DNA from 4 places in the Pseudomonas sp. TE4620 genome. Region 3 is predicted to be linked to each of the others. Evidence: predicted binding sites of a transcription regulator. Region 3 holds the regulator's gene; each other region holds the start of a gene.

Region 1 (7,139 bases), 3.2 Mb from region 3:
CTGGAAGTCGACCATCGAGCAAGGTCTGGCGACCCAGACCGTGCGCGACATGCTGCTGACCGCCAACGACAAGCTGGTCGATGCCGACAGCGCCGCCGTGCGCCGTGACTTCACCCCGCCGGCGGACAACACCCTGCCAATCAAGAACGTCGTGGTGATCCTCATGGAGAGCTTCGCCGGTCATTCGGTTGGCGCCCTGGGCAGCCCGAACAACATCACCCCGTACTTCGACAAACTGGCGAAAGAGGGCCTGCTGTTCGACCGCTTCTTCTCCAACGGCACCCATACCCACCAGGGCATGTTCGCCACCATGGCCTGCTACCCGAACCTGCCGGGCTTCGAATACCTGATGCAAACCCCGGAAGGTGGCCACAAGCTGTCCGGCCTGCCGGCGCTGCTCAGTGCTCGTGACTACGATGACGTCTACGTCTACAACGGTGACTTTGCCTGGGACAACCAGTCCGGTTTCTTCGGCAACCAGGGCATGACCACCTTCATTGGCCGTAACGACTTCGTCAATCCGGTGTTCTCCGACCCGACCTGGGGTGTGTCCGACCAGGACATGTTCGACCGTGGTAACGAAGAGCTGGCCAAGCACGATGGCAAGAAGCCGATCTACGCGCTGCTGCAGACCCTGTCCAACCACACGCCGTATGCGCTGCCCAAGGATCTGCCGGTCGAGAAGGTTACCGGCCAGGGCCGCCTGGACGAGCACCTGACTGCCATGCGCTACTCCGACTGGGCCCTGGGCCAGTTCTTCGAGAAAGCGCGCAAGGAGCCTTACTTCAAGGAAACCCTGTTCGTCATTGTCGGCGACCATGGCTTCGGCAACCACCAGCAGGTCACCGAGCTCGACCTCGGGCGCTTCAACGTGCCGCTGCTGCTGATCGCCCCGGGTATCCAGGAGAAGTTCGGTGCGGTCAACCACACCGTGGGTACCCAGATCGACATCGTGCCGACCATCATGGGCCGCCTGGGCGGCGAAACCCGTCACCAGTGCTGGGGCCGTGACCTGCTCAACCTGCCAGCCGGTGACCAGGGCTTCGGCATGATCAAGCCATCGGGCAGCGAGCAGATCGTCGGGCTGGTCAAGGGCGACCGGATCCTGATCGAGTCCAAGGACATGTCGCCACGCATGTACCGCTACGAGCTGGGCGCCAACTTCAAGGCCGAGCTGATCGAAGCCCCGGACCAGACCGAGCTGACCCACAAGCTTGAGTCGTTCATCCAGACCGCGACCAAGAGCCTGCTGGATAACACTGCGGGTGTAGTGCACGGCACCCCGGAATAACGACGTTGCGGGTGCTGTAAACAGGACCCCGGCTTGCCGGGGTCTTGGCTTTCTGGGCCATGGATGCTCAAATCGCGCGCTTGAGGAAGCGGGGGCTGCAACGGCGCCCATCAAAAAAGGATTTTTGCGTGCGCGTGTTCGTATTGTTTGCCGGCCTGTGCCATTCACTGTTGGCGCTGGCCGATGTTGCACCGGCGGATTACCAGACGCCCCCCGGCTGGCGTACCGAATGCATGGGCCGGGTGCAGTTCGATGTGCCCAAGGACATTGCCTGGCACACTTCCAGTGGCTACTGGCAGTACTACAATTTCGAGCTCCCCACTCCCACAATCACCCCTGGGGACAAGCAGATTGCCTACGGCGAAGGATTGACCGGCGAGCTGCCCTTTCTGGTCGACATTGAGGTCAGCCCGTTGACCACCCGTGCACTCTACGAACAGATCCGCTATGTGCAGGGCCTCACCCGTGGCCCGGCGCAGGAGCGGGTGGTGAAGGCGCAGATGGAGGCGCTGGATGCCGCCATCTCTGCGAGCCGTGACGACGAAACGCGCTACAGGGCCCTGAGTGATCAGTACTACGACTTGCGTGAAAAGCTCCAGCGCATAGGCTATGTGACTTCGCAACTGGTGGTGCTTGACGACATGATCAAGCAATTTACTGGCGAGGGGCGGTCGGTGGCGAAGCTGCAGGTCGAGCGCGATGCCTTCTTCGAGGAGCAGGCGCAATGGCCGACCGATGTAGAGTACGAGCATGAGCGCTTTATCGAGCTGGGTGTGCCAGACGCCTCTGCAAACTGGTATGAAGGCAATCTGACTGCCTACCTGTGGCGCGATCAACGCATCTACCGATTCAAGTTCTACAGTGGCGCCAATACCGCGACAGACACCGCGGCGCTGGCCCGGCTGGAGCCCAGGGCGCGCGCTGTGCTGGCCGCGTTCCGCATCCGCAAGCAATACGAAATTCCCCAGGACAACGGCTTCTGTGTGCCCTTCGGCTTCATTGCCGATGATGGCACGCCGCGCCATGCCATCACCTTGGGCCTCAACCCCGCAGACAACTCGAACCTGTTGCACCGCCTGAGCATGAGCAGTGACAGTGACAAGGCCGTCGAGATGGTGCCGATGCTGCTGGATCGACTGATTGCCAACCCGTTTCCGCTGCAGATCAGCGTCGATAAGTTCGGGCCCTCAAGCGTGCGGATCGGCGCCGCCAAGGGCAGGTTCGGCGGTGCACGCTTTCGCGTCTATGAGCCTGACAGTTTGAAGCCGGCGGCCACAGAAACGTTCAGGATGGTCGCCGGCGCCTTGGGCTCCGGCTACCAGCCCACTGTGGTGCTGGGAGTGACCGATGAACACTCCGAGCCGCCGCTGCAGTTCGAGCCTTCCAGGGACGATTTTCTACGCACGCTGCAAAGCATACGCGCGCTGCCAGGCGCTCATCGCTTCGAGCCGCAAGAAGACTGAACAACCACCGCTGTATCGAGGTCAACGGAAGGTAAGCCCGATTCACCCTGAACATCTGTACAGAGGAGAGTCCAATGAAAGCATGGGTCATTACCTTCGTTGACCAGAAGGGCGAGCGTACCTCGCTGCCGCTCAGCGCAGAGCTGGAACCGAGTATCGAAGAGGCGGCGCGGCTGATTCGCTCCCATCTGTTTCCGGTCCTGGGCGAGCTGGACCTCAATGATTTCCAGGACCGCGAAACCTCGCCAACGGCCAAATGGCTGAAGGAGCAGAACGGGGTGGAGATCACTGCCATCACTGAAGGGCCTTGAACCCGCATGCCGGCTGGCACGCTGGGCAATCAGGCGCTACGCTGCAGACAAGGTCGGGCGATTTTTTCTGATTGTCCGGGCTTGCCGATCCACGTCACGCAACAGCTCGAATTGCCCCCGCACGGCTTGTGTGGCGGGCAGGTGCGTTTTGCACTGAAAGTCTATCCATCGGTAATGAGGAGGACGATTCATGAGCAGCCAATACGAGGACATCAGCAGCACGGTCTTGCGTCGGATGAAAGAAGGCGGGTTCAACTTCGCGCAGATTCATCCCATCGAGTTTTATGCGGTCTTTCCGGACGAGGCACGGGCGCGGCGAGCGGCAGGTAAGTTTCGCGGCGAATCACTCAGTGCCCAGGTCCACGAGCGTGATGATGGCGCCTGGCACCTGGAGCTGAGCAAGGTGATGTTTGCAACCTATGGCGGTATCGGCGAATTCGAACAGGATTTCGAAGCGGTGATCGCCCCGCTGGGCGGAGAAATAGAAGGCTGGGGCGTCAAGCAGGAACGTCAACTGGCTTGACCGGCAAGCAAGCGCGGCGCTTCGCAATGAGGCGCCGCCGTCAAAGCGAGCGCAGCGGTTGCACAGATCTGGTGCGACCGTTCTTCGTTTAAAACGCAACATACTGAATAACAAGGAATTGTGCCGCTGGCACGGGGCTTGCGATGGCTCCGGTGCACGGGTGACAAGGAGTTCGGCATGATCCGCACCTTTTATGACGAAATGTACGCCGCTGACGGCCAGGTCCGTCCGCACTACCGGGAATTCGCCCGCTGGCTGGCCGAAACCCCGCCAGAGCTGCTGGCCCAGCGTCGACGTGAAGCCGACCTGCTGTTCCACCGCGCCGGCATCACCTTCACCCTCTATGGCGACGAGCAGGGCACCGAGCGCCTGATTCCCTTCGATACTATCCCGCGCAGCATCCCGGCCAGTGAATGGCGGGTGGTCGAACGGGGCTGCATTCAGCGGGTCAAGGCGCTGAACCTGTTTCTAGCCGACCTGTACCACGACCAGCGCATCATTCGCGCCGGGATCATTCCGGCCGAGCAGGTGCTGGCCAACGAGCAGTACCAACTGGCGATGCAGGGCCTGGACCTGCACCGCGACATCTATTCGCACATTTCCGGGGTCGACCTGGTGCGCGACAGTGATGGCAGTTACTACGTGCTCGAAGACAACCTGCGCACCCCCAGCGGCGTCAGCTACATGCTTGAAGACCGCAAGATGATGATGCGCCTGTTCCCCGAGCTGTTCGCTGCCCAGCGCATCGCGCCGATCGATCATTACCCCAACCTGTTGCTCGATACCCTCAAGAGCTCAAGCCCGCTGGACAACCCCAGCGTGGTGGTGTTGACGCCCGGGCGTTTCAACAGCGCCTTCTTCGAGCATGCCTTCCTCGCCCGCGAGATGGGCGTCGAGCTGGTCGAGGGCGCCGACCTGTTCGTGCGTGACGAGCGGGTATTCATGCGCACCACCGACGGCCCCAAGGCGGTCGATGTAATCTACCGGCGCCTGGACGATGCCTTCCTCGACCCGCTGGCCTTCAACCCCGATTCGATGCTCGGTGTGCCCGGGCTGCTGGCGGCTTATCGCTGCGGCAACGTGGTGCTGGCCAATGCCATTGGCACCGGGGTGGCCGACGACAAGTCGATTTACCCCTATGTCACCGACATGATCCGCTTCTACCTCGACGAGGAGCCGATCCTCAAGAACGTGCCGACCTGGCAGTGCCGCAAGCCTGAAGAACTGTCCCACGTGCTGGCGCACCTGCCGGAGCTAGTGGTCAAGGAAACCCAGGGTTCCGGCGGCTACGGCATGCTGGTCGGGCCGGCGGCCAGCCGTGCCGAGATTGAGGCGTTCGCCGCCCGGATCAAGGCCCGGCCAGCGGCCTATATCGCCCAGCCGACGCTGTCGCTGTCGACCTGCCCGACCTTTGTCGAAAACGGCATCGCCCCGCGGCATATCGACCTGCGCCCGTTCGTGCTGTCCGGGCGCGAGACCCGGGTGGTGCCAGGCGGCCTGACCCGGGTCGCGCTGCGCGAGGGCTCGCTGGTGGTCAACTCGTCCCAGGGCGGCGGCACCAAGGACACCTGGGTGGTCGAGGATTAAGTCATGCTGAGTAGAACTGCCTCTGATTTGTACTGGATGTCGCGTTACCTGGAGCGGGCGGAAAACCTCGCGCGGATGCTCGATGTCAGTTATTCGCTGTCGCTGATGCCGCAAGACGGGCGCGGCGATGGCCTGGATGAAATGGCCATGCCGCTGCTGATCACCGGCACCCTCGACGACTACCTCGAGCGCCATGGCCAGCTGCATGCCGAACGCCTGCTGCACTTCTTCGCCCTCGACCCGGAAAACCCGGCGAGCATTTACAGCTGCCTGGGTGCCGCGCGGGCCAGTGCCCATGCGGTACGTGGGCGGATCACCGCCGACATGTGGGAAAACATCAACGCCACCTGGCTGGAAATTCGTGGCATCGCCGAGCAAGGCCTGGGCCGTTATGGCATGAGCCGTTTCTGCGAGTGGATCAAGGAACGCTCGCACCTGTTCCGTGGCGCCACTTACGGCACCATCATGCGCAACGACGCCTTTCGCTTCATCCGCCTGGGCACCTTCATCGAGCGCGCCGACAACACCCTGCGCTTGCTCGATGCCCGCTACGAGATGCTTGGCGACGAGGCCGAGGCGGTCAGCGACAGCTCGGCGCGCGGTTACTACCAATGGAGCGCCTTGCTGCGCGCGCTGTCGTCATTCGAGGCTTACACCGAAATCTACCGTGATGCACCGGCCGCTCGCCATGTTGCCGAGTTGCTGCTGTTGCGCGCCGACGTGCCGCGCTCGCTGCGTGCCTGCACCGAGGAAATCGACCTGATCCTCGCCAGCCTGCCCGGCGGCAACGGCCGCCCGGCCCAGCGCCTGGCCGCCGAGGTGGACGCGCGCCTGCGCTACACCTCGATCGATGAAATCCTTGCCGAAGGGCTGCACCCCTGGCTGACCCATTACATCCCGCTGGTGCGTGAACTGGGCAACGCCATTCACAGCGCCTACCTGGAGGCCGTATGAGACTGACCATTAGCCACGAAACTGCCTACCACTACGAAGACCAGGTGCGTGCCAGCATCCAGTACCTGCGTCTGACTCCTCACGACAGCGAGCGTCAACAGGTGCTCAGTTGGCAACTGGACCTGCCGCGGCCGGTGCGCGCGCAACTGGACCCGTTCGGCAACATCCTGCATGTGCTGAGCCTGGAAGAGCCACATTCGGACCTGGTCATCGGCGCCCGTGGCCTGGTCGACATTGATGAAAGCCGCGAGGCCGAGCACGAGTTGCAATCGCCGCTGCCGTTCCTGCGCTTCACCCGCCTGACCGAAGCTGACGAAGCCTTGCGTGCCTTCGCCAGCCAGCAATGCCGCAAGCGCCGTGACCGCTCGACGTTGATCGAACTGATGAATGCCCTGAACCAGCGCATGGCCTACAGGCCCGGCAGCACCGCCGTGGATACCAGCGCCGCCCAGGCGTTTGCCGGCGGCGCCGGGGTATGTCAGGACCACACCCATGCCTTCCTGGCCTGCGCGCGCAGCCTGGGCATCCCGGCGCGCTATGTGTCCGGTTACCTGTTCGACAGCGACAGCCAGCAGATGGCCAGCCACGCCTGGGCCGAAGCCTGGCTGGAGGATGCCTGGTACAGCTTCGATGTCACCAACCAACTGGCCCGGCCTGAACGCCACCTGAAACTGGCGGTGGGCCTGGACTACCTGGATGCCTGCCCGGTGCGCGGCATGCGCCGCGGTGGTGGTTTCGAGCAGATGCACGCCAAGGTGCTGGTGACCCCGACCCTCAACGCCCAGCAGCAGTGAGCCTCAGGGTTTGCGCGTGGCCATGTGGGCCAGGTACGCCAGCAGCTCATCCAGCTCGCTATCGCTGATGACCGCTGCGGCAAACCCGGGCATTTTTGCCTGGGGCCACTGGCGCAGGCTTTGCGGGTCACGGATGTAACGCCGGAGGAAATCGGCCTGGAAGTACTCGGTCGGGTTGTGCGGCAGGTTCAGGTCCGGGCCGAACTGGGCGTCCCC
Region 2 (7,139 bases), 3.0 Mb from region 3:
GCAATGATCTGCTCGGCCACCTGGATCAGCTTCTGCTGCTTGCTCATGGCCTGGCGGCGCATCAGGGTGTAGGCCTGTTCTTCGTTGCAGTCCTTCATTTTCATCAACAGGCCCTTGGCCAGTTCGATGCGCTTGCGCTCCGCCAGTTGCTGGTCGCGGGCCTGCAGTTGGGCCTTGAGCGCCTGGTCGCTTTCAAAGCGGGCCATGGCCACATCGAGGATCGGCTGCAAGCGCGTAGCCTGGATGCCTTCGACAATGTAGGCGCTGACCCCCGCCTGGATCGCCTGGCGCATCACCCCGGGGTCGTGCTCGTCGGTGAACATGACGATCGGTCGCGGCCGGTCACGGCTGACCAGCACTACTTGCTCCATGACATCACGGCCCGGTGACTCGGTATCGATCAGCACCACGTCCGGATGCACCGTTTCGACGCGTGCCGGCAGGTCGATGGTCAGGCCCGACTCTTCGATCACTTCGAAGCCGGCCTGGACCAGCGCAGCCTTGAGGCGACCGACTTTTTTCGCGGTGTCGTCGATTAGCAGGATTCGCAGCATGAGAGCGTCTCCGTTCAGCGTCGGGCGAGGGCGGCGGGCGGCTCGGCCAGCGCGTGCAGACGAAAGCTGCGGGCGTAGCCGTGCGGGTCGCTGCCATCCCAGCGGCTGCCATCGATCAGCTGGCTGCTACGCATGTCGGAACCTGCGCAGGGCACGCCGACCGCCGTGGCGGCGTCGCGGTACAGCGCCAGTTGCTGCACCTGGCGGGCTACGGCGAGGTAATCGGGGTCTTCACGCAGCAGGCCCCAGCGGCGGAATTGGGTCATGAACCACAGGCCATCGGACAGGTACGGCAAGTTGGCCCGGCCCTGGTCATACAGGCGCAAGGCGTGGCGATCCTGCCACTGGTTGCCCAGGCCGTCCTGGTAGTGGCCGAGCAGGCGCGGCTCGATGCTCGACAACGGCGCATCCAGGTAGGCCTTGCTGCTGAGCAGTTGCGCGGTGCTGCGGCGGTTTTCGCGGCTCTGCTCGATAAAGCGGCTGGCGGCCAGCACCGCCATCACCAGGGCCCGCGCACTGTTCGGAAACTGTTCGACAAAGGCCCGGGTGCAACCCAGGACTTTTTCCGGGTGATCCGGCCAGATTGATTGGCTGGTGGCCAGGGTGAAGCCCTGGCCCTGTTCGATGGCGCCCGCCGACCAGGGTTCGCCGACGCAAAATCCGTCGATGCGTCCGGCTTGCAGGTGTGCGAGCATCTGGCCTGGCGGCACCACCACGCTGTTGACGTCATGCAAGGGGTGGATGCCCTGGCTGGCCAGCCAGTAATACAGCCACATGGCATGGGTGCCGGTAGGAAAAGTCTGTGCAAAGGTCAGTTTTGTCCTGCTTTGGTGCACGAAGCGCTCCAATGCCTCGGGACTGGTCACGCCCTGACGTTGCAGCGCAGCGGACAGATTGATGCCCTGGCCGTTCTGGTTCAGGCCCATCAGCACCGCCATGTCGGCGGCCGGACTACCGCCGATGCCCAGTTGCAGCGCGTAGATCAGGCCGTACAGGCTATGCGCGGCATCCAGCTCGCCGCTGGCCAGCTTGTCGCGCAGGCCGGCCCAGGAGCTCTGGCGCTGCAAATTCAGGGTCAGGCCGTAGGTTTGGGCGAAACCCTGGGTCGCGGCCACCACCACCGAGGCACAATCGCTCAGGGCCATGAAACCGAGATTCAGGCAGGGCTTTTCCGGGGCATCGCTGCCGTTGACCCAGGCCAGCGAGGTTGCGGGAATAGGGTTGGTCACGTCATTGCGCCTGTGTCGAAGGTCAGGCCGTACCGCTCGCGTGGCAGGCGTTTGATCAGGGTGCAAGCAACGCATATGCCAAGGCGGCCCTGTCCCCCGGGCGACGCCACCGCTATAATCGCCCCCTCACTCACGTCGAGCTAAACCCGCCCATGTATACCCTGGCCCGCCAGCTGCTGTTCAAGCTCTCCCCGGAGACCTCCCATGACCTGTCCCTGGACCTGATCGGCGCCGGTGGCCGTCTGGGCCTCAACGGCTTGCTGACCAAGGCGCCGGCTTCCTTGCCGGTCACTGTCATGGGCCTGAACTTCGCCAACCCGGTCGGGCTGGCGGCGGGTCTGGACAAGAACGGCGCGGCCATCGACGGTTTTGCCCAGCTCGGTTTCGGTTTTGTCGAGATCGGCACCGTCACCCCGCGTCCACAGCCGGGCAACCCCAAGCCGCGCCTGTTCCGCCTGCCGGAAGCCGAAGCGATCATCAACCGCATGGGCTTCAACAACCTGGGTGTCGACAACCTGCTCAACCGTGTGCGCGCCGCCAAATACAGCGGCATCCTCGGCATCAATATCGGCAAGAACTTCGACACTCCGGTCGAGCGCGCGGTCGACGATTACCTGATCTGCCTCGACAAGGTCTACGACCAGGCCAGCTACATCACCGTCAACGTCAGCTCGCCGAACACCCCGGGCCTGCGCAGCCTGCAGTTCGGCGATTCGCTCAAGCAACTGCTCGACGCCCTGGCCGAGCGCCGCTCGCAACTGGTGACCGAACGCGGCAAGCATGTGCCGCTGGCGATCAAGATCGCCCCGGACATGAGCGACGAAGAAACCGCGCTGGTCGCCGCAGCCCTGGTCGAGTCGGGTATGGACGCGGTGATCGCCACCAACACCACCCTCGGCCGTGAAGGCGTCGAAGGCCTGCAGCATGGTGACGAAGCAGGCGGCCTGTCGGGCGCGCCGGTGCTGGAAAAAAGCACCCACATCGTCAAGGTGCTGGCTGGCGAGCTGGGCGGCAAATTGCCGATCATCGCCGCAGGCGGGATTACCGAAGGCAAGCATGCGGCGCAGAAGATTGCTGCCGGTGCCAGCCTGGTACAGATCTACTCGGGGTTCATCTACAAGGGCCCGGCCCTGATCCGCGAGGCAGTGGACGCCATCGCCGCCATGGGGCGCTGAAACCGCAGGCATAAAAAAGGGCCCCCTCAAGGGGCCCCTGGGCCTCAGCCCGCCGCCCGGATAGGGCGCGCATGGTAATCGGATTCAGTTCCTCGTTCAGCCAACGGCGTGAAGTTCGTTGAGTCTATGGATACCCGCAGTGCCGGTCATACCGTCCCAGTTGTCGCCGCGTCCTTCGCGCCAGCCATTGATCCATGCCTGGCGTACAGACGGTAGAGTAAAGGGGCAAAGCTCGCGGGATTTGCCGGTGACCCCATATTGGTAGCCACGTGAAAAAGCTCGTTCCAACGGATCACGCTTAAGTCTTCTCATAGGGTGTTGCCCTCACTTGTTGACTGTAATGTCCCGTCGACCTCTAGAAGGTCGGGCAGAATCGTTCTGCCGGTTTGCGCTCGCTGCCGGCGTCGCGAGCGGATGTGTTGCCCCGTTGCGGTGACAACCTGAGACCAGTTCTAACCAATGCAGGACACAGTGTGAATGATCGTTTTGTCATAAGGACGTAACCTTTCATAGGGGTCACAGGATAAGTAAATAAATGCGTCTGATTAGGATCTGGCGCAAAGCCCGCTATGATCAGGGTTTGACCTGCTGCAAAGTCATCTGGCCATCGCTGTGTGATAATTTGTAACAACAGCGGCAAAACGACGAAGGGTCATTTTTCCCGGTTTTTTGCCTGAATTTTTCGTTCTGCCCGCCAATCAAAGACTTTTCAGCCCTCGGCAAAAGTCGGATTGGCGGGCGGCCCGGCGCGAGATAAAGCGCCACTCGAACGCTGTGGAAAGGCGTTCGATTAAACATCGGAAGGGCGATGCGCTTGCCTCTCCACTTTATTGCTCAAGGCTCTGGATACCCCATGTCGGACCGTTTCGAACTTTACCTCACCTGTCCCAAAGGCCTTGAAGGCCTGCTTGCCGAAGAAGCCCGCGGCCTCGGCCTTGAAGAAGTGCGCGAGCACACTTCGGCGATCCGCGGCACGGCCGACATGGAAACCGCCTACCGGCTGTGCCTGTGGTCGCGCCTGGGCAACCGCGTACTGCTGGTGCTCAAGCGCTTCAACATGAAGAACGCCGACGACCTCTACGACGGCGTCAACGAAGTCGAGTGGCAGGATCACCTGGAGGCCAGCGGCTCGCTGGCGGTGGAATTCAGCGGCCACGGCTCGGGTATCGACAACACCCACTTCGGCGCCTTGAAGGTCAAGGATGCGATCGTCGACAAACTGCGGACCAGCAGCGGCGAGCGCCCGTCGGTCGACAAGCTCAACCCTGACCTGCGCGTGCACCTGCGCCTGGAGCGTGGCGAGGCGATCCTGTCCCTGGACCTGTCCGGCCACAGCCTGCACCAGCGCGGCTACCGCCTGCAGCAAGGTGCGGCGCCGCTCAAGGAAAACCTCGCGGCCGCGGTGTTGATCCGCGCTGGCTGGCCACGCATCGCTGCCGAGGGCGGCGCCCTGGCCGACCCGATGTGTGGTGTGGGGACTTTCCTGGTCGAAGCCGCAATGATCGCCGCCGATATCGCACCGAACCTGCGCCGCGAGCGTTGGGGCTTCAGCGCCTGGCTCGGCCACGTGCCGGCCCTCTGGCGCAAACTCCATGATGAGGCGCTGGCCCGTGCCGAAGCCGGCCTGGCCCGCCCGCCGCTGTGGATTCGCGGCTATGAGGCCGACCCGCGGCTGATCCAGCCGGGGCGTAACAACGTCGAGCGCGCTGGTCTGAGCGACTGGGTGAAGATCTACCAGGGCGAAGTCGGCAGTTTCGAGCCGCGCCCGGACCAGAACCAGAAAGGCCTGGTGATCTGCAACCCGCCGTACGGCGAGCGCCTGGGCGACGAAGCGAGCCTGCTGTACCTCTACCAGAACCTCGGCGAGCGCCTGCGTCAGGCCTGCCTGAACTGGGAAGCGGCGGTGTTCACCGGCGCCCCGGACCTGGGCAAGCGCATGGGCATCCGCAGCCACAAGCAATATGCCTTCTGGAACGGCGCCTTGCCGTGCAAGCTGCTGCTGATCAAGGTTCAGCCCGACCAGTTCGTCACCGGCGAGCGCCGTCAGCCCGAGCGCAATGGCGAAGCAGCCGAACCGCGTACCCCGGCCGCCGTGGCCAGTGAGCCGGCACGCCTGAGCGAGGGCGGGCAGATGTTCGCCAACCGCCTGCAGAAGAACCTCAAGCAACTGGGCAAGTGGGCCAAGCGCGAGAACGTCAGTTGCTACCGCCTGTACGATGCCGACATGCCCGAGTACGCCCTGGCCATCGACCTGTACCAGGACTGGGTGCACGTGCAGGAATACGCCGCCCCGCGCTCGATCGACCCGGAAAAGGCCCAGGCGCGTCTGTTCGACGCCCTGGCAGCGATCCCTCAGGCCCTGGGCATCGACCAGAGCCGCGTGGTGGTCAAGCGTCGCGAGCGTCAGAGCGGTACCCGCCAGTACGAGCGCCAGAGCGCCCAGGGGCAGTTCCTCGAAGTGCAGGAAGGCGGCGTCAAGCTGCTGGTCAACCTCACCGATTACCTCGACACCGGGCTGTTCCTCGACCACCGCCCGATGCGCCTGCGCATTCAGCGCGAGGCTGCCGGCAAGCGCTTCCTCAACCTGTTCTGCTACACCGCCACCGCCAGTGTGCATGCGGCCAAGGGCGGCGCGCGCAGCACCACCAGTGTTGACCTGTCCAAGACTTATCTGGACTGGGCGCGGCGCAACCTGTCGCTCAATGGCTTCTCGGACAAGAATCGCCTGGAGCAGGGCGATGTCATGGCCTGGCTGCAAGCCTGTCGCGAGGAATACGAGCTGATCTTCATCGATCCGCCGACCTTCTCCAACTCCAAGCGTATGGAAGGCGTGTTTGACGTGCAGCGCGATCATGTCGAGTTGCTTGACCTGGCCGTGGCGCGCCTGGCGCCGGGCGGTGTGCTGTACTTCTCGAACAACTTCCGCAAGTTCCAGCTCGACGAAAACCTGGCTGAGCGCTACGCGGTGGAAGAGATCAGTGCCCAGACCCTGGACCCGGACTTTGCCCGTAACAGCAAGATTCACCGGGCTTGGAAAATTCAGGCGCGCTGATTGGCTGATTGTCGCGGGTGATGATTGCTACGTTAATGGCTAATGGCTATAACTCAATCAGAGCCCGCGATCCGCTGGACGCTGGCGTTTTGAGTGCTTTCTATGTCGATGCACGCCGCTCGTCCGAAGATGCTCGGCTTTGTCAGCGAGGAAGTGTCCGCCTGGCTGGTGGCCGGCGTGGCATTTGTCGCCGGCGGCCTGTTGACTGCGCTGCTGGCGCTGGCCACCCATGACCTGTACCGCCAGCAGTTGCGTCAACGCTTCGAACTGCTTGCCAGTGAGCGTTACAGCCGTATCGAAGAGCGTTTCGAGGACCAGGTGCAGCGTCTCGATGGCCTGCGCCGCTTCTTCGTGTTCTCCGAAAGCGTCACTCTCGCCGAGTTCAACGGCTACGCCAAGCCCCTGTTGTACCGGACCCAGGCCTACGCCTGGGCGCCGCGGGTAGCGGGCGATGAGCGTCAAGCGTTTGAGCGCAGCGCCGCGCAACTCCTCGGCAAGCCCTTTGCCATCCACGAACTGAATGACGCTGGCAGCCTGCAGGTAGCGGCTGAGCGTGCGCTCTATTACCCACTGTTGTACACCCAGGCCTCCAGCCACCAGGTCCAGCCCCTGGGCCTGGACATGCTCTCCCAGCCGCTGCGCCAGGCGGCCCTCGACCGTGCCCGCCAGCCCGGCAGCATGGCGGTGTCGGCACCCTTGAACCTGACCCATGTCGACCCGGCCTTCGCCCGCGGGGTATTGATGGTGGCGCCCGTTTTTGCCCCGGGCAGCGCCGCCGCCCCACCAGATGGCTACGTACTGGCGGTGATCAGCCTGCAGCAGCTGATGGCCGAGGGGCTGCCCAACCCGAGCGAGGACAACCTGGTGGTGCGCATTCTTGACCTGTCCGGGCAGGGCCAGCATGAGGTGTTGTTCCAATCCGGCAACCAGGGGGCCGACACCGATCTGACCGCCACCCATCTGTTGCGCCTGGCCGATCACGACTATCAACTGGATATCCAGCCCAGCCTTGCCTTCATGGACGCCAATCGCTCCTCGGCGGTCGTTGCCGTGGTGCTGCTTGGCGGCCTGCTCAGCCTGTTGCTCAGCGCCTTGCTGTTCAGCCTGTTCGGCCAGCGCCAGCGTGCCC
Region 3 (7,139 bases):
GCGCCCGGTCGGCGCCCTGAACATGCACGACCTGTTGCGTGCGGGAGTGATGTAAATGACCCAGGACCTGCTCCAGCGCGGCAAGGCCATCAAACTGGCGGTTTTTGACGTAGACGGCGTGCTCACCGACGGTCGCCTGTACTTCCTCGAAGATGGCAGCGAATTCAAGACCTTCAACACCCTCGACGGCCAGGGCATCAAGATGCTCATGAACTCGGGCGTGACCACGGCGATCATCAGCGGTCGCAAGACCCCGGTGGTCGAGCGCCGGGCAAAGAACCTCGGCATTCCTCACCTGTACCAGGGCCGGGAAGATAAACTGGTGGTATTGGACGAGCTTCTTGGCCAGCTCAACCTAAGCTATGAACAGGTCGCCTATCTGGGCGACGACCTGCCTGACCTGCCGGTAATCCGCCGGGTCGGCCTGGGCATGGCGGTGGCCAATGCTGCCGCGTTCGTCCGCGAGCACGCCCACGGGGTAACCCTGGCACGTGGCGGCGAAGGTGCAGCCCGCGAATTCTGCGAACTGATCCTGCAAGCCCAGGGCAACCTCGACGCGGCCAACGCCCATTACCTGTAGAGCGACACATGTTCAGTAAGAAAATCCGCAACATTGCGCTGTTCAGTGTGATCGCCGCCCTGCTGGTGGCGGTCGGCTACTGGAACATCAGCCCCGAGAGCTTCCTCGACAACAAGCCGGTTGCCGGGCCGGACCAGAGCGCCATCGACTATTACGCGGTGAACGCCCACAGCGTGCAGTTTTTGCCTGATGGCAAGATGCAGTACGAGATGACCGCCGACAAGGTCGAGCACCTCAAGGCCAGCGAAGTCACCCTGCTGACCAAGCCCGACCTGCAGATGTACCGCGGCACCACTTATCCGTGGCACGTGCAGAGCGAGCGCGGCGAGGTCAACCCCGACGGCAGCGAAGTCGAACTGATCGATTCGGTAAGGGTCGCCCGCACCGACGAAAAGAACCGCACCATGATCATTACCAGCAGCCGCATGACGGTATTCCCGCAGAAGCAATATGCGCAAACCGAGCAAGCCGTTAGAATCGACGGCGCCGGTGGCGTCACTACGGGCAATGGAATGAAAGCGTATTTGAAAGACGGCAGGATGGACCTGCTGTCCAACGTAAGAGGACAGTATGAGGCTCGTTAAAACCCTCCCCTTTTTGCTCAGCCTGAGCGCAGCACTGGGAAGCGCGAGCGCCTGGGCCCTGCCGAACGACCGTGACCAGCCGATCCGCATCCAGGCCGACCACGCTCAACTGGACGACAAAAAAGGCATCGCCACCTACACCGGTGACGTGATCATCACCCAGGGTTCGATGATGATCAAAGGCAACACCGTGACCATCACCCGTACCGCCGGTGGCGACATCGACGTGGTGACCTCGGTGGGCAACCTGGCCTACTTCGAGCAGCAGCAGAGCGCCGCCAAGCCAGACAAGATGCAGGGCTACGGCAAGACCATCCAGTACAATGCGCCGCAAAACCGCATCGTCCTGATCGACCGCGCCAAGGTCATCAACGAAGGCAACACCACCGAGGGCGAGAAAATCGTCTACGACACGGTGAAACAGATCGCTACCGCCGGTCGAGGTGGCAAAGTCACCGAGTCGCGTCCGCGTATCGACATGGTGATCCAGCCGAAGAAGAAGGCCGAGTAAATGGCAACCCTCAAAGCCCAGCACCTGGCCAAGAGCTACAAGAGCCGGCAAGTGGTCCGCGACGTCAGCCTGTCGATCGACAGTGGCCAGATCGTCGGCCTGCTCGGCCCTAACGGCGCCGGCAAGACCACCTGCTTCTACATGATCGTCGGCCTGGTCCAGGCCGACCAGGGCCGCGTCCTGATCGACGACCTCGATGTCAGCCACCAGCCCATGCACGGCCGCGCCCGCGCCGGTATCGGCTACCTGCCGCAGGAAGCCTCGATCTTCCGCAAGCTGTCGGTGGCCGACAACATCATGGCGATCCTCGAAACCCGCAAGGACCTGGACCGCGATGGCCGGCGCAAAGAGCTGGAAAGCCTGCTGCAGGAGTTCCACATCAGCCACATCCGCGACAACCTCGGCATGAGCCTCTCCGGTGGTGAACGCCGCCGCGTCGAGATTGCCCGCGCCCTGGCCACCGCGCCCAAGTTCATCCTGCTCGACGAACCCTTTGCCGGTGTCGACCCTATTTCGGTCGGCGACATCAAGCAGATCATCCACCACCTGAAGGCCAAGGGTATTGGCGTTCTGATCACCGACCACAACGTCCGTGAAACCCTGGATATCTGCGAAACCGCTTACATCGTCAACGATGGCCAACTGATCGCCGAAGGCGATGCAGAGACCATCCTGGCCAACGACCTGGTCAAAGAGGTTTACCTCGGCCATGAGTTCCGCCTGTAGGCTCAAGGTGTAAGGCGCTGCCGGAGCGCTCGTAAACAAGCCAGATAATGGCTTAATTGTTACGGCGCTCTAGGCAAACGCTGCAATTTCAGGCATATAATTTGCTTAAAGTTGGCGCTTCGGTGCCCTTGTAGTGGATGGCGCATGTGCGCCGGCAAATAAGGTGTTAAGCCCCTGCCATGAAACCATCGCTCGTCCTAAGAATGGGCCAGCAACTGACGATGACCCCGCAGTTGCAACAGGCCATACGTCTGCTCCAGCTTTCTACCCTGGACCTCCAGCAGGAAATCCAGGAAGCGCTGGAATCAAACCCGATGCTCGAGCGCCAGGAAGAAGGCGACGACTTCGACAACAGCGACCCGATGGCCGACAACGCCGAGAGCAAACCCGTCGCCGACGTTCAGGAAACCAGCTTCCAGGAGACCGCCCCAACGGTGGACAACCTCGAAGAGGGCGAGTGGAACGAGCGCATCCCCAACGAGTTGCCGGTCGACACCGCCTGGGAAGACATCTACCAGACCAGCGCCAGCAGCCTGCCCAGCAACGACGATGACGAGTGGGACTTCACCACCCGCACTTCGGCTGGCGAAAGCTTGCAGAGCCACCTGCTCTGGCAGCTCAACCTGGCACCGATGTCCGACACCGACCGGCTGATCGCCGTGACCCTGATCGACTGCATCAACAACCAGGGTTATCTCGACGAAACCCTGGAAGAAGTCTGCGAATCCTTCGACCCCGAGCTCGACATCGAGCTGGATGAAGTCGAAGCCGTGCTGCACCGTATCCAGCAATTCGAACCCGCCGGCATCGGCGCGCGCAACCTCAGCGAGTGCCTGTTGCTGCAACTGCGCCAGCTGCCGCCGCGTACCCCGTGGATGGCCGAAGCCCAGCGTCTGGTCAGCGACTACATCGACCTGCTCGGCGGCCGCGACTACAGCCAGCTGATGCGCCGCATGAAGCTCAAGGAAGACGAGCTGCGCCAGGTCATCGAACTGGTACAGAGCCTCAACCCGCGCCCGGGCTCGCAAATCGAGTCCAGCGAAGCCGAGTACGTGGTGCCCGACGTGATCGTGCGCAAGGACAACGAGCGCTGGCTGGTCGAACTCAACCAGGAAGCAGTCCCGCGCCTGCGGGTCAACCCGCAGTACGCCGGTTTCGTCCGTCGCGCCGACACCAGCGCCGACAACACCTTCATGCGCAACCAGTTGCAGGAGGCGCGCTGGTTCATCAAGAGCCTGCAAAGCCGCAACGAAACCCTGATGAAGGTCGCCACCCAGATCGTCGAGCACCAGCGCGGCTTCCTCGATCACGGTGACGAGGCGATGAAGCCGCTGGTGCTGCACGACATCGCCGAAGCGGTGGGCATGCACGAGTCGACCATTTCCCGGGTGACCACGCAGAAATACATGCACACGCCGCGCGGAATTTACGAGCTGAAGTACTTTTTCTCCAGCCACGTCAGCACCTCCGAAGGCGGCGAATGCTCGTCCACAGCGATCCGCGCAATCATCAAGAAACTAGTTGCAGCGGAAAATCAGAAAAAGCCATTGAGTGACAGCAAGATCGCTGGTTTACTGGAGGCACAAGGCATCCAGGTAGCACGTCGCACCGTCGCCAAGTACCGCGAGTCCCTCGGCATCGCACCGTCGAGCGAGCGCAAGCGATTGATGTAACGGCTCCTGAGGTGTGCCACCGCAGTTCAGTGGCAGGCGCAATACCTGCCTCTTATGCACCGGCAACAAAGGAGAAGCTGTATGCAAGTCAATATCAGTGGACAGCATGTAGAAGTTACTCAGCCCCTGCGTGAGTACGTCGAGCAGAAATTGAAACGACTGGAGGGGCATTTCGACAAGATTACCAATGTGACGGTAATCATGAAGGTCGAGAAGCTGCAGCAGAAGATTGAAGCGACGCTGTTCATTCCCGGCGGCGAAGTGGTTGCAAATGCCGAACACCAAGACATGTATGCAGCGATCGACGCCTTGACCGACAAGCTCGACCGCCAACTGAAAAAACACAAGGAAAAACAGCAAAGCCTGCTGCAAGGTGCAGCGGCCCGCTGATCCCCCTCATCCATGATCCGACTTGAAACCATCCTGACCCCCGGCCGTTCCCTTGTGAACGTGCCGGGCGGCAGTAAAAAGCGTGCGCTCGAACAGATCGCCAATCTGATCGGCAGAGAAGTGCCCGAGCTGGACACCCAGATCGTGTACGAAGCCTTGATCGCCCGGGAGAAACTGGGCTCCACCGGCTTCGGCAACGGCATTGCCATTCCCCACTGCCGCCTCAAGGGCTGTGAGTCGCCGGTCAGCGCGCTGCTGCACCTTGACGCCCCTATCGATTTCGACGCCATCGATGGCGCCCCGGTCGACCTGCTGTTCGTACTGCTGGTCCCGGAAGCGGCTACCGATGCGCACCTGGAGCTGCTGCGCCAGATCGCCAGCATGCTCGATAGCAAGGACGTACGCGAAAAGCTGCGTGCGGCCACCAGTAACGAAGCCTTGTACCAGGTCGTACTGGACGTACAGAACGGGCATTGAACATGCGCTTGATCATCGTTAGCGGCCGGTCTGGCTCCGGCAAGAGTACCGCCCTCGATGTACTTGAGGACAACGGCTACTACTGCATCGACAACCTGCCTGCTGGCTTGCTGCCGCAACTGGCCGAAAGCGCCCTGATCAACACGGAATTGATGCAGCCCAAGGTGGCCGTTTCGATTGACGCGCGCAACTTGCCCAGCCACTTGTCGCGCTTTCCCGAGCTGCTTGAGGACGCCCGTAGCCGGCACATCCAGTGTGATGTGCTGTACCTGGATGCCGATGAAGAAACATTGCTCAAGCGCTTCTCGGAAACCCGCCGCCGCCACCCGCTGACCAACAACGAACGCTCGCTGGCCGAAGCGATCGAAGTCGAAAGCGAGCTGCTCGGGCCGATTGCCGACCTCGCCGACCTGAAGATCGATACCACCAACCTGAACCTGTATCAGTTGCGTGACTCGATCAAATTGCGCCTGCTCAACCAGCCGGAGCCCGGTACGGCCTTCCTGGTCGAATCCTTCGGTTTCAAACGCGGCATGCCGGTCGATGCCGACCTGGTGTTCGATGTGCGCTGCCTGCCCAACCCTTACTGGAAGCCGGAACTGCGCGACCATTCGGGCCTGGAGCAACCGGTGATCGATTACCTGGCTGCGCAGCCGGATGTCGAGGACATGTTCCAGGACATCTCCAGCTACCTGCTCAAGTGGTTACCGCGCTTTGCCGCCAGCAACCGTGCCTATGTCACCATTGCCATTGGCTGCACGGGTGGCCACCACCGTTCGGTGTACCTGACCGAGCGTCTGGGCCAGTTACTGCAACAATCGTTAAAGAATGTCCAGGTTCGCCACCGCGACCTCTAGCCCACAGGACCAGCGCCTCGATGCCCGCAAAAGAAATCACCATCATCAACAAGCTGGGGCTGCACGCCCGGGCAGCGGCAAAGTTCGTTGGCGTTGCGGGCAAGTTTCCCTGCCAGGTTCGCGTTGGGCGTAATCCGCAATCCCTGGTTGATGGCAAGAGCATCATGGCGGTCATGATGCTGGCGGCCGGCAAGGGCACCGCCATTCATCTGCACACCGAGGGCGAGCAGGACGATGATGCACTCAACGCCCTGATCGAACTGATCAACAATTACTTCGACGAGGGCGAGTAACCGCCCCCGTTTTCTCACGAAAGCGCCGTATCCATCACCATCATCAGGCAGAAGCCGATGCACAGGCCCAGGCTGGCTAGCCGGTGATGGCCATTGCTGCGCGACTCGGGAATGATTTCCTGGGTCACGACCAGCAACATCGCCCCGGCAGCACACGCCAAGCCCAGTGGCAGCAACAACTCTGCCACGGTCACCAGCCAGGCACACACCACCGCTGCCAGCGGCTCGACCAGACCAGAAGCCGCACCAATCAGAAACGCCTTGAAGCGGGCCATCCCCGCCCCTGCCAACACCAGGGCGATCACCAGGCCTTCCGGCACATCCTGCAGGGCAATGCCCATGGCAAGGCTGTCGGCATCGGGCATGCCACCACCGGCAGACACGCCAATGGCCATGCCTTCGGGGATGTTATGGGCAATGATGGCAATGACGAACACCCAGATCCGCGCGGCGATCACCGGTTGCTGCGGCGTGCCGACCAGGGCCTCGGGCGATGCACCGGACACCTTGAGGTCGACCAGGTACAGGCAGAAGGCCCCGAACAGCAAGCCGAAGCTGACCAAACCACCGGCGCCCCATTTACCCAGGCCAATGGCCTGGGCGGCATCCAGCCCGGGAATGATCAGCGAAAAGGCCGTGGCCGCCAGCATCACCCCGGCACCAAAGCCCAGCAAGGTATCGGCCAACGCCACTGGCATGTTGCGGATCACCAGCACCGGCACCGCGCCCAAGGCCGTACCCAGGGCGCACAGCGCACCGCCTTCGAGCGCCCGTAACATGCGCGGCTCCAGGTCCAGCCAGGCGATACCCTGGGCCACCAGCAGGGCGAAGCCGACCAGCAGCAACAGGGTACCGAGCGCCAGGCGAAACAGCCGCACGCCGGCAATCGACATTACATCCGAACGCATTGCGCTGCGACTCACACAAGCGCAGCTGCGTAACGACGCTCTACCTCGGACCAGTCGATCACGTTGTAGAAGGCGTTGATGTATTCCGGACGACGGTTCTGGTACAGCAGATAGTAAGCATGCTCCCAGACGTCCAGGCC
Region 4 (7,139 bases), 5.2 Mb from region 3:
GGTAGCAACCGTCAAGGCCATTCTCGACTTCGCCAAACGCTGCCGTGTCAGTGACCCCAAAAGCCGCATCCAGGCACTCCTGCAAGCCGTCGAAGGCACACTGCTGCATCATCAGGAGCTGACGGAACAAGCACCGGACATAGCTGCTGCCATCCGCGCCAGCGCCGCGCCGTTCGAACAGTCCTTCGGCTGATTCACACTTTCCGCGCACAAAAAAACGCCCCCGGCCTTGCGACCGGGGGCGTTTTCATTCAGCCGGAACTAAGACTCAGTTCTTGGCTTTCTTGGCAGCGCGGGTACGCTCGCCTTCGTCGAGGATCTTCTTGCGCAGACGGATCGACTTAGGGGTCACTTCGCACAGCTCGTCGTCCTGGATGAATTCCAGAGCCTGTTCCAGGGTGAAGCGAACAGGTGGAACCAGGGCGATGGTTTCGTCTTTACCCGAAGCACGCATGTTGTCGAGCTTCTTGCCCTTGGTAGGGTTGACGCCCAGGTCGTTGTCACGGCTGTTCAGACCAACGATCTGACCGTTGTAGATCTCCTGGCCGTGCTCGACGAACAGCTTGCCGCGCGCCTGCAGGGTTTCCAGGGAGTAGGTCAGGGCCTTGCCGGTTTCAACCGAAACCAGTACGCCGTTCTGACGGCCGGACATGTGGCCGGACTTCATCGGAGCGTAACGGTCGAAGATCGAGGTCAGGATGCCTGCACCGTTGGTCAGGGTCAGGAACTGGTTACGGAAACCGATCAGACCACGGGCTGGAATGTTGTATTCCAGGCGTACACGGCCCTTGCCATCCGGAACCATGTTGGTCAGGTCGCCTTTACGCAGACCCATTTCTTCCATGACCTTGCCCTGGGAGTCTTCAGGGATGTCGATGGTGACGTTTTCGAACGGCTCGTGCTTGGCACCGTCGACTTCACGGATGATCACTTCCGGACGACCAACACCCATTTCGAAGCCTTCGCGACGCATGGTTTCGATCAGAACCGAGAGGTGCAGCTCACCACGGCCGGAGACCTTGAACTTGTCAGCCGAGTCGCCTTCTTCAACGCGCAGTGCAACGTTGTACAGCAGCTCTTTGTCCAGACGTTCCTTGATGTTGCGGGAAGTCACGAACTTGCCTTCTTTACCGCAGAACGGCGAGTCGTTGACCTGGAAGGTCATCGAAACGGTTGGCTCGTCAACGGTCAGCGGCTTCATCGCTTCAACTGCGTCCGGGGAGCACAGGGTGTCGGAGATGAACAGCTCGTCGAAACCGCTGATGCAGACGATGTCGCCAGCCTGGGCTTCTTCGACGTCAACGCGGTGCAGGCCGTGGTGACCCATCAGCTTGAGGATACGACCGTTGCGCTTCTTGCCATCGACGTCGATAGCCACCACCGGGGTGTTCGGCTTGACGCGACCGCGAGCGATACGGCCAACACCGATAACACCGAGGAAGCTGTTGTAGTCCAGTGCCGAGATCTGCATCTGGAACGGACCGTCACGGTCAACAGCAGGGGCCGGTACGTTGTCGACGATCGACTGGTACAGCGGGGTCATGTCTTCGGCCATTTCGGTGTGGTCCAGACCGGCAATGCCGTTCAGGGCCGAGGCGTAGACGACTTTGAAGTCCAGCTGTTCGTCGGTGGCACCGAGGTTGTCGAACAGATCGAAGATCTGGTCCAGAACCCAGTCAGGACGCGCGCCCGGACGGTCGACCTTGTTGATCACCACGATTGGACGCAGGCCGGCTTCGAAAGCCTTCTTGGTCACGAAACGGGTTTGCGGCATAGGGCCGTCTTGAGCGTCGACCAGCAGCAGTACGGAGTCGACCATCGACATTACACGTTCAACCTCGCCACCGAAGTCGGCGTGGCCGGGGGTGTCGACGATGTTGATGTGGTAGCCGTTCCAGTTGATGGCGGTGTTTTTCGCCAGAATGGTAATACCGCGCTCTTTTTCCTGGTCGTTGGAGTCCATGACGCGCTCGTCGTTGAGCTCGTTACGCTCCAGAGTGCCGGACTGACGCAGGAGTTTGTCGACCAGGGTGGTTTTACCATGGTCAACGTGGGCGATGATGGCGATGTTACGCAGATTTTCGATCACGTGTGTATCTCGATCAGAGGATTCGGGTTGCCGCCCAGTCTAGGCGGCGAATATGAATGAATGGCGCTCAAACGGCCCGGTGGTCGGGAGGGCGATGGCGGATGCTCCCGCCATATAGCCCCGGCGTCTTATGTCGGACGATAAACGCGCACATTGGCATGTCCCTCACTGAGCAGATGATGGGCATGCAGGCGACTCATTACTCCCTTGTCGCAATACAGCAGGTACTGGCGCGTGGCATCCAGCTCCTTGAAGCGACTGTTAAGGGCGTAGAACGGCAAGGCCTGGACCTCGATGCCGTCCAGTTCCAGGGGCTGGTCTTCCTGGGCATCAGGGTGGCGAATGTCGATCACCACCTGCCCGGCCAGCGCCTGGCTGACTTCTTCGATCTGGATATCCTGGCTGAGTTCATCGATCACGTGGTCGATGGAGATCAGCCGAGCGCGCTCCAGGGCACGCTCGAGCACCGCCATGTCGAACTGCTTCTCTTCATGCTCGAGGCGATGACGCTTGGCGCAAGTGGTCGGGTTCACCGAAATCACGCCGCAGTATTCAGGCATGTGCTTGGCGAACTCGGCGGTGCCGATCTGCTGGGCCTGGTCGATGATGTCCTGCTTGTGGCTGGCCAGCAGCGGGCGCAGCACCAGCTTCTCGGTGGCCGAGTCGATCACCGCAAGGTTCGGCAGGGTCTGGCTCGAGACCTGGGAGATGGCTTCACCGGTCACCAGGGCGTCGATCTGCAGGCGGTCGGCGATGTTGGTCGCCGCGCGCAGCATCATGCGCTTGAGGGTCACGCCCATGTAGCTGTTGTCGACCTTGCCGAGGATCTCGCCGACCACTTCTTCGAACGGCACGCTGACGAACAGCACGCGCTGGCTGCTGCCGTACTTTTTCCACAGGAAGTGGGCGACTTCCATCACCCCCAGCTCGTGGGCGCGGCCGCCAAGGTTGAAGAAGCAGAAGTGGGTCATCAGGCCGCGACGCATCATCTGGTAGGCGGCGACGGTGGAGTCGAAACCACCGGACATCAGCACCAGGGTCTGCTCCAGCGCGCCCAGCGGGTAACCGCCGATGCCTTTGTGCTGGTTGTGGATGACGTACAGGCGCTTGTCGCGCACCTCGATGCGCACCTCGACTTCAGGCGTGCGCAGGTCGATACCGGCGGCGCCGCACTGCTGGCGCAGCTGGCTGCCGACGTAGCGGTCGACGTCCATCGAGGTGAAATCGTGGTGACCGCCGCGCTTGCAGCGTACGGCGAAGCGCTTGCCCGCCAGCAGGTGACCGAAGTGCTGCTTGCACTTGGCGACGATGTCGTCGAAATCACCCAGCGGGTATTCGTCGACCTGCAGGAAATGGGCAATGCCCGGCGTGCAGCTCAGACGCTCGGTCATCTCGCGCAGGACCTTCTCGTCCTCGATGTGAGTGATCACTTCGAGGTTATCCCAGACACCGTTAACCGCGAGCGCAGGATCGAGGTCCTTGAGCACGTTGCGGATGTTGCGGGCCAGTTGACGGATGAAGCGCTTGCGAACCGGCCGGCTCTTGATGGTGATCTCTGGGAAGACTTTTACGATTAGTTTCATGAAAAACAGCGCGCGAGGTGCCGACTAAAAAAGTGGGGCGCGGATTATAGCGGAAATTGCTCAAGCTTTGAGCAACTTTTGTACAGAAGGTTTTTCTCGCACCGTTATGGTGCATCATGGCTGTTTAGCGCATCGTATGGGTGCAGAAAAAACCGCTGATTTCAGCGAATCTGGCGAAAACGCTTGGGTTTGGGGCAAAAATCCCAACTCGGGGCACTGGCATGCAATTTGCTCCCTTGTGAGGCAGGTTGCCTTGGCCGACTATTCGCGCCCGGCATCACCCAAATTAAAGGGCTGCACAGGCAAGCTCTACCCCACCCGGAGGACACTATGTCGAAGTCGGTTCAACTCATCAAAGATCATGACGTTAAATGGATTGATCTGCGCTTCACTGACACCAAAGGCACTCAGCACCACGTGACCATGCCAGCTCGTGATGCGCTGGATGAAGATTTCTTCGAAGCCGGCAAGATGTTCGACGGTTCCTCCATCGCTGGCTGGAAAGGCATCGAAGCCTCCGACATGATCCTGATGCCGGACGACTCCTCCGCCGTGCTCGACCCGTTCACCGAAGAGCCGACCCTGATCCTGGTCTGCGACATCATCGAACCTTCGACCATGCAAGGCTACGACCGCGACCCACGCGCCATCGCCCGCCGCGCCGAAGAGTACCTGAAGACCACCGGTATCGGTGACACCGTGTTCGTCGGCCCAGAGCCTGAGTTCTTCATCTTCGACGAAGTGAAGTTCAAGTCCGACATCTCCGGCTCGATGTTCAAGATCTACTCCGAGCAAGGCTCGTGGATGTCCGACCAGGACGTCGAAGGCGGCAACAAAGGCCACCGTCCAGGCGTCAAAGGCGGCTACTTCCCGGTACCACCGTTCGACCACGACCACGAAATCCGTACTGCCATGTGCAACGCCATGGAAGAAATGGGCCTGGTCATCGAAGTCCACCACCACGAAGTGGCCACTGCCGGCCAGAACGAAATCGGCGTGCAGTTCAACACCCTGGTGAAGAAGGCTGACGAAGTTCAGACCCTCAAATACTGCGTGCACAACGTTGCCGACGCCTACGGCCGCACCGCAACCTTCATGCCTAAGCCACTGTACGGCGACAACGGCTCGGGCATGCACGTGCACATGTCCATCTCCAAAGATGGCAAGAACACCTTCTCCGGCGAAGGCTATGCCGGCCTGTCCGACACCGCCCTGTACTTCATCGGCGGTATCATCAAGCACGGTAAGGCCCTGAACGGCTTCACCAACCCGGCTACCAACTCCTACAAGCGTCTGGTACCAGGCTTCGAAGCACCGGTCATGCTGGCCTACTCGGCGCGCAACCGTTCCGCCTCGATCCGCATCCCGTACGTTTCCAGCCCGAAAGCCCGCCGCATCGAAGCGCGCTTCCCGGACCCGGCTGCCAACCCGTACCTGTGCTTCGCAGCACTGATGATGGCCGGCCTGGACGGTATCCAGAACAAGATCCACCCAGGCGATGCCGCCGACAAGAACCTGTACGACCTGCCGCCTGAAGAGGCGAAAGAGATCCCACAGGTTTGCGGCAGCCTGAAAGAAGCCCTGGAAGAGCTGGACAAAGGCCGTGCGTTCCTGACCAAGGGCGGCGTGTTCTCCGACGACTTCATCGATGCCTACATCGCGCTGAAAAGCGAAGAAGAAATCAAGGTCCGCACCTTCGTACACCCACTGGAATACGAGCTGTACTACAGCTGCTAAGCCAGTGACGCTCGCGCAAGCGGCGTAGCTTGAAAAAAGGCCTCCTTCGGGAGGCCTTTTTCATACATATTCTTCAGATGTTCCCGATAGGTCAGCCTCCTGACCTCGACCATGCTGGCTCAGCAATCCACGCCCGAGCCCATCATGACCCGCACCCCGATCACACTCACCCTGCTTGCCTTGCTGACAGGCTGCAGTACCCCGCCAGCACCGCTCGAATCACAGGTGCTGCTACGCACTAACACCGCCTGGGACGGCAGCCCCTACCCGCGCTACCCCGACGGGCCAGCGGAACTGACCCTGGTTAAAATCCACATTCCGCCTGAAACAACCCTCGACTGGCACAGCCATCCGCTGCCCAACGCCGGCTACCTGCTTGCAGGTGAACTGCTGGTGGAAACCCGCGACAGCAACAAACAGGTAAGCATCAAGGCCGGAGACGCCCTCGCCGAGATCGTCGATGGCGTGCATCGCGGGCGTACAGGCGCGCAAGCGGCCGAACTGATTGTTTTTTATGCCGGCAGCCAGGGTGTGCCGCTTTCCCAGCCCGCGCCAGCCACCACACCACTCACCGCCTTGCTCGACAGCATCGACCAGCGCCTGCACATCGCCCACGCGGTTGCCCTGAACAAATGGGACTCGGGCCAGCCAGTAGAAGCGCCTGAACGCGAGCAGCAGGTGATTGCCAATGCCCAGTCCCAGGCCCTGCGCTTTGGTGTCGACGGGCAACGGGCAGCGCTGTTCTTCGCCGACCAGATCGAAGCCAACAAGCTGCTGCAGTACAGCGCGCTGTCGCGCTGGCATGCCGTCGGCAGCGCACCGCAAACCCCGCGGGTCGATCTGGGCAGCCAGTTGCGCCCGCAGCTGGATCGCCTGCAGCGCACCCTGCTCAGCCAGTTGGCCGAGTTTGATCGCAACCGCCCGGCCCACTGCCCGGCAACCCTTGCCCAGGCCATCGCGCAACGAGCCCGAGACCCGCAGCAATCCGTGGCACTGATCCGTGCCACCACGCATTTGTGCTCGCCGCAGTAATCCTTCCTCTATGCTCTATATTGGTGCACGCATCTGCCTGCACCTGAGCAACTCAGCCCATTTTGGTTCACAAAAAGCGTGATCTCAGGACTTTGTAGGCATTTTTCGCGCAAATACAGGTCTTAATCCGGAAATTCCGCTTCTTTTCGGAGCCTTGGTTTGCTTTTTGCATTTTCTTTGTACCAGCGGATTACCAGCGAGCGCGACTTGGGCCCAGGCCGAGGTTGTATGAGCCAAAAGAGGTCACCGACGCCCCATGACCATCAGCGATGCACTGCACCGACTGCTACTGGACAACCTGACCACAGCCACCATCCTGCTCGACGCCGAGTTGCGCCTTGAGTACATGAACCCGGCAGCGGAGATGCTCCTGGCCATCAGCGGCCAGCGCAGCCATGGTCAGTTCATCAGCGAGCTGTTCACCGAATCGCCCGAGGCGCTGAACTCCCTGCGCCAGGCGGTAGAGCACGCGCACCCCTTTACTAAACGTGAAGCCCAGCTGACCTCGCTGACCGGCCAGACCCAGACCGTCGACTACGCGGTAACGCCGATCCTCAGCAAGGGCGCGACCCTGCTGCTGCTCGAAGTGCACCCGCGTGACCGCCTGCTGCGCATCACCAAGGAAGAGGCCCAGCTGTCCAAGCAGGAAACCACCAAGATGCTGGTGCGCGGCCTGGCCCACGAGATCAAGAACCCGC

Evidence for each region. Region 3 encodes sigma-54, which starts transcription at its own class of promoters, with help from an activator protein. Its sites were predicted from a motif close to ANTGGCATNNANNTTGCTNT; they were not measured.
Region 1: a site for sigma-54 is predicted at 3,714-3,733, ahead of ACZ9A3_RS16300 (circularly permuted type 2 ATP-grasp protein). Genes of this name have one in related genera too.
Region 2: a site for sigma-54 is predicted at 1,847-1,866, ahead of ACZ9A3_RS15445 (CmpA/NrtA family ABC transporter substrate-binding protein). Genes of this name have one in related genera too.
Region 4: a site for sigma-54 is predicted at 3,888-3,907, ahead of glnA (glutamate--ammonia ligase). Genes of this name have one in related genera too.

Annotation. Positions count from the first base shown of each region.
Region 1 covers NZ_JBWBQO010000001.1:3,527,673-3,534,811, reverse strand. The annotation lists gene ACZ9A3_RS16320 (LTA synthase family protein) at 1-1,291, shown strand, start outside; gene ACZ9A3_RS16315 (hypothetical protein) at 1,420-2,754, shown strand; gene ACZ9A3_RS16310 (hypothetical protein) at 2,829-3,065, shown strand; gene ACZ9A3_RS16305 (ribonuclease E inhibitor RraB) at 3,256-3,588, shown strand; gene ACZ9A3_RS16300 (circularly permuted type 2 ATP-grasp protein) at 3,766-5,175, shown strand; gene ACZ9A3_RS16295 (alpha-E domain-containing protein) at 5,179-6,129, shown strand; gene ACZ9A3_RS16290 (transglutaminase family protein) at 6,126-6,923, shown strand; gene ACZ9A3_RS16285 (cytochrome c) at 6,927-7,139, opposite strand, start outside.
Region 2 covers NZ_JBWBQO010000001.1:3,347,911-3,355,049, reverse strand. The annotation lists gene ACZ9A3_RS15450 (ANTAR domain-containing response regulator) at 1-554, opposite strand, end outside; gene ACZ9A3_RS15445 (CmpA/NrtA family ABC transporter substrate-binding protein) at 569-1,783, opposite strand; gene ACZ9A3_RS15440 (quinone-dependent dihydroorotate dehydrogenase) at 1,936-2,958, shown strand; gene rmf (ribosome modulation factor) at 3,055-3,270, opposite strand; gene rlmKL (bifunctional 23S rRNA (guanine(2069)-N(7))-methyltransferase RlmK/23S rRNA (guanine(2445)-N(2))-methyltransferase RlmL) at 3,812-6,010, shown strand; gene ACZ9A3_RS15425 (sensor domain-containing diguanylate cyclase) at 6,113-7,139, shown strand, end outside.
Region 3 covers NZ_JBWBQO010000001.1:339,830-346,968, reverse strand. The annotation lists gene ACZ9A3_RS01675 (KpsF/GutQ family sugar-phosphate isomerase) at 1-55, shown strand, start outside; gene ACZ9A3_RS01670 (KdsC family phosphatase) at 56-580, shown strand; gene lptC (LPS export ABC transporter periplasmic protein LptC) at 589-1,164, shown strand; gene lptA (lipopolysaccharide transport periplasmic protein LptA) at 1,151-1,675, shown strand; gene lptB (LPS export ABC transporter ATP-binding protein) at 1,676-2,401, shown strand; gene ACZ9A3_RS01650 (RNA polymerase factor sigma-54) at 2,581-4,074, shown strand; gene hpf (ribosome hibernation-promoting factor, HPF/YfiA family) at 4,156-4,464, shown strand; gene ptsN (PTS IIA-like nitrogen regulatory protein PtsN) at 4,477-4,941, shown strand; gene rapZ (RNase adapter RapZ) at 4,944-5,798, shown strand; gene ACZ9A3_RS01630 (HPr family phosphocarrier protein) at 5,819-6,091, shown strand; gene ACZ9A3_RS01625 (ZIP family metal transporter) at 6,106-6,999, opposite strand; gene ACZ9A3_RS01620 (superoxide dismutase) at 7,011-7,139, opposite strand, start outside.
Region 4 covers NZ_JBWBQO010000001.1:5,513,179-5,520,317, reverse strand. The annotation lists gene ACZ9A3_RS25605 (HipA N-terminal domain-containing protein) at 1-193, shown strand, start outside; gene typA (translational GTPase TypA) at 269-2,089, opposite strand; gene thiI (tRNA uracil 4-sulfurtransferase ThiI) at 2,218-3,672, opposite strand; gene glnA (glutamate--ammonia ligase) at 4,003-5,409, shown strand; gene ACZ9A3_RS25585 (chorismate mutase) at 5,554-6,441, shown strand; gene glnL (nitrogen regulation protein NR(II)) at 6,698-7,139, shown strand, end outside.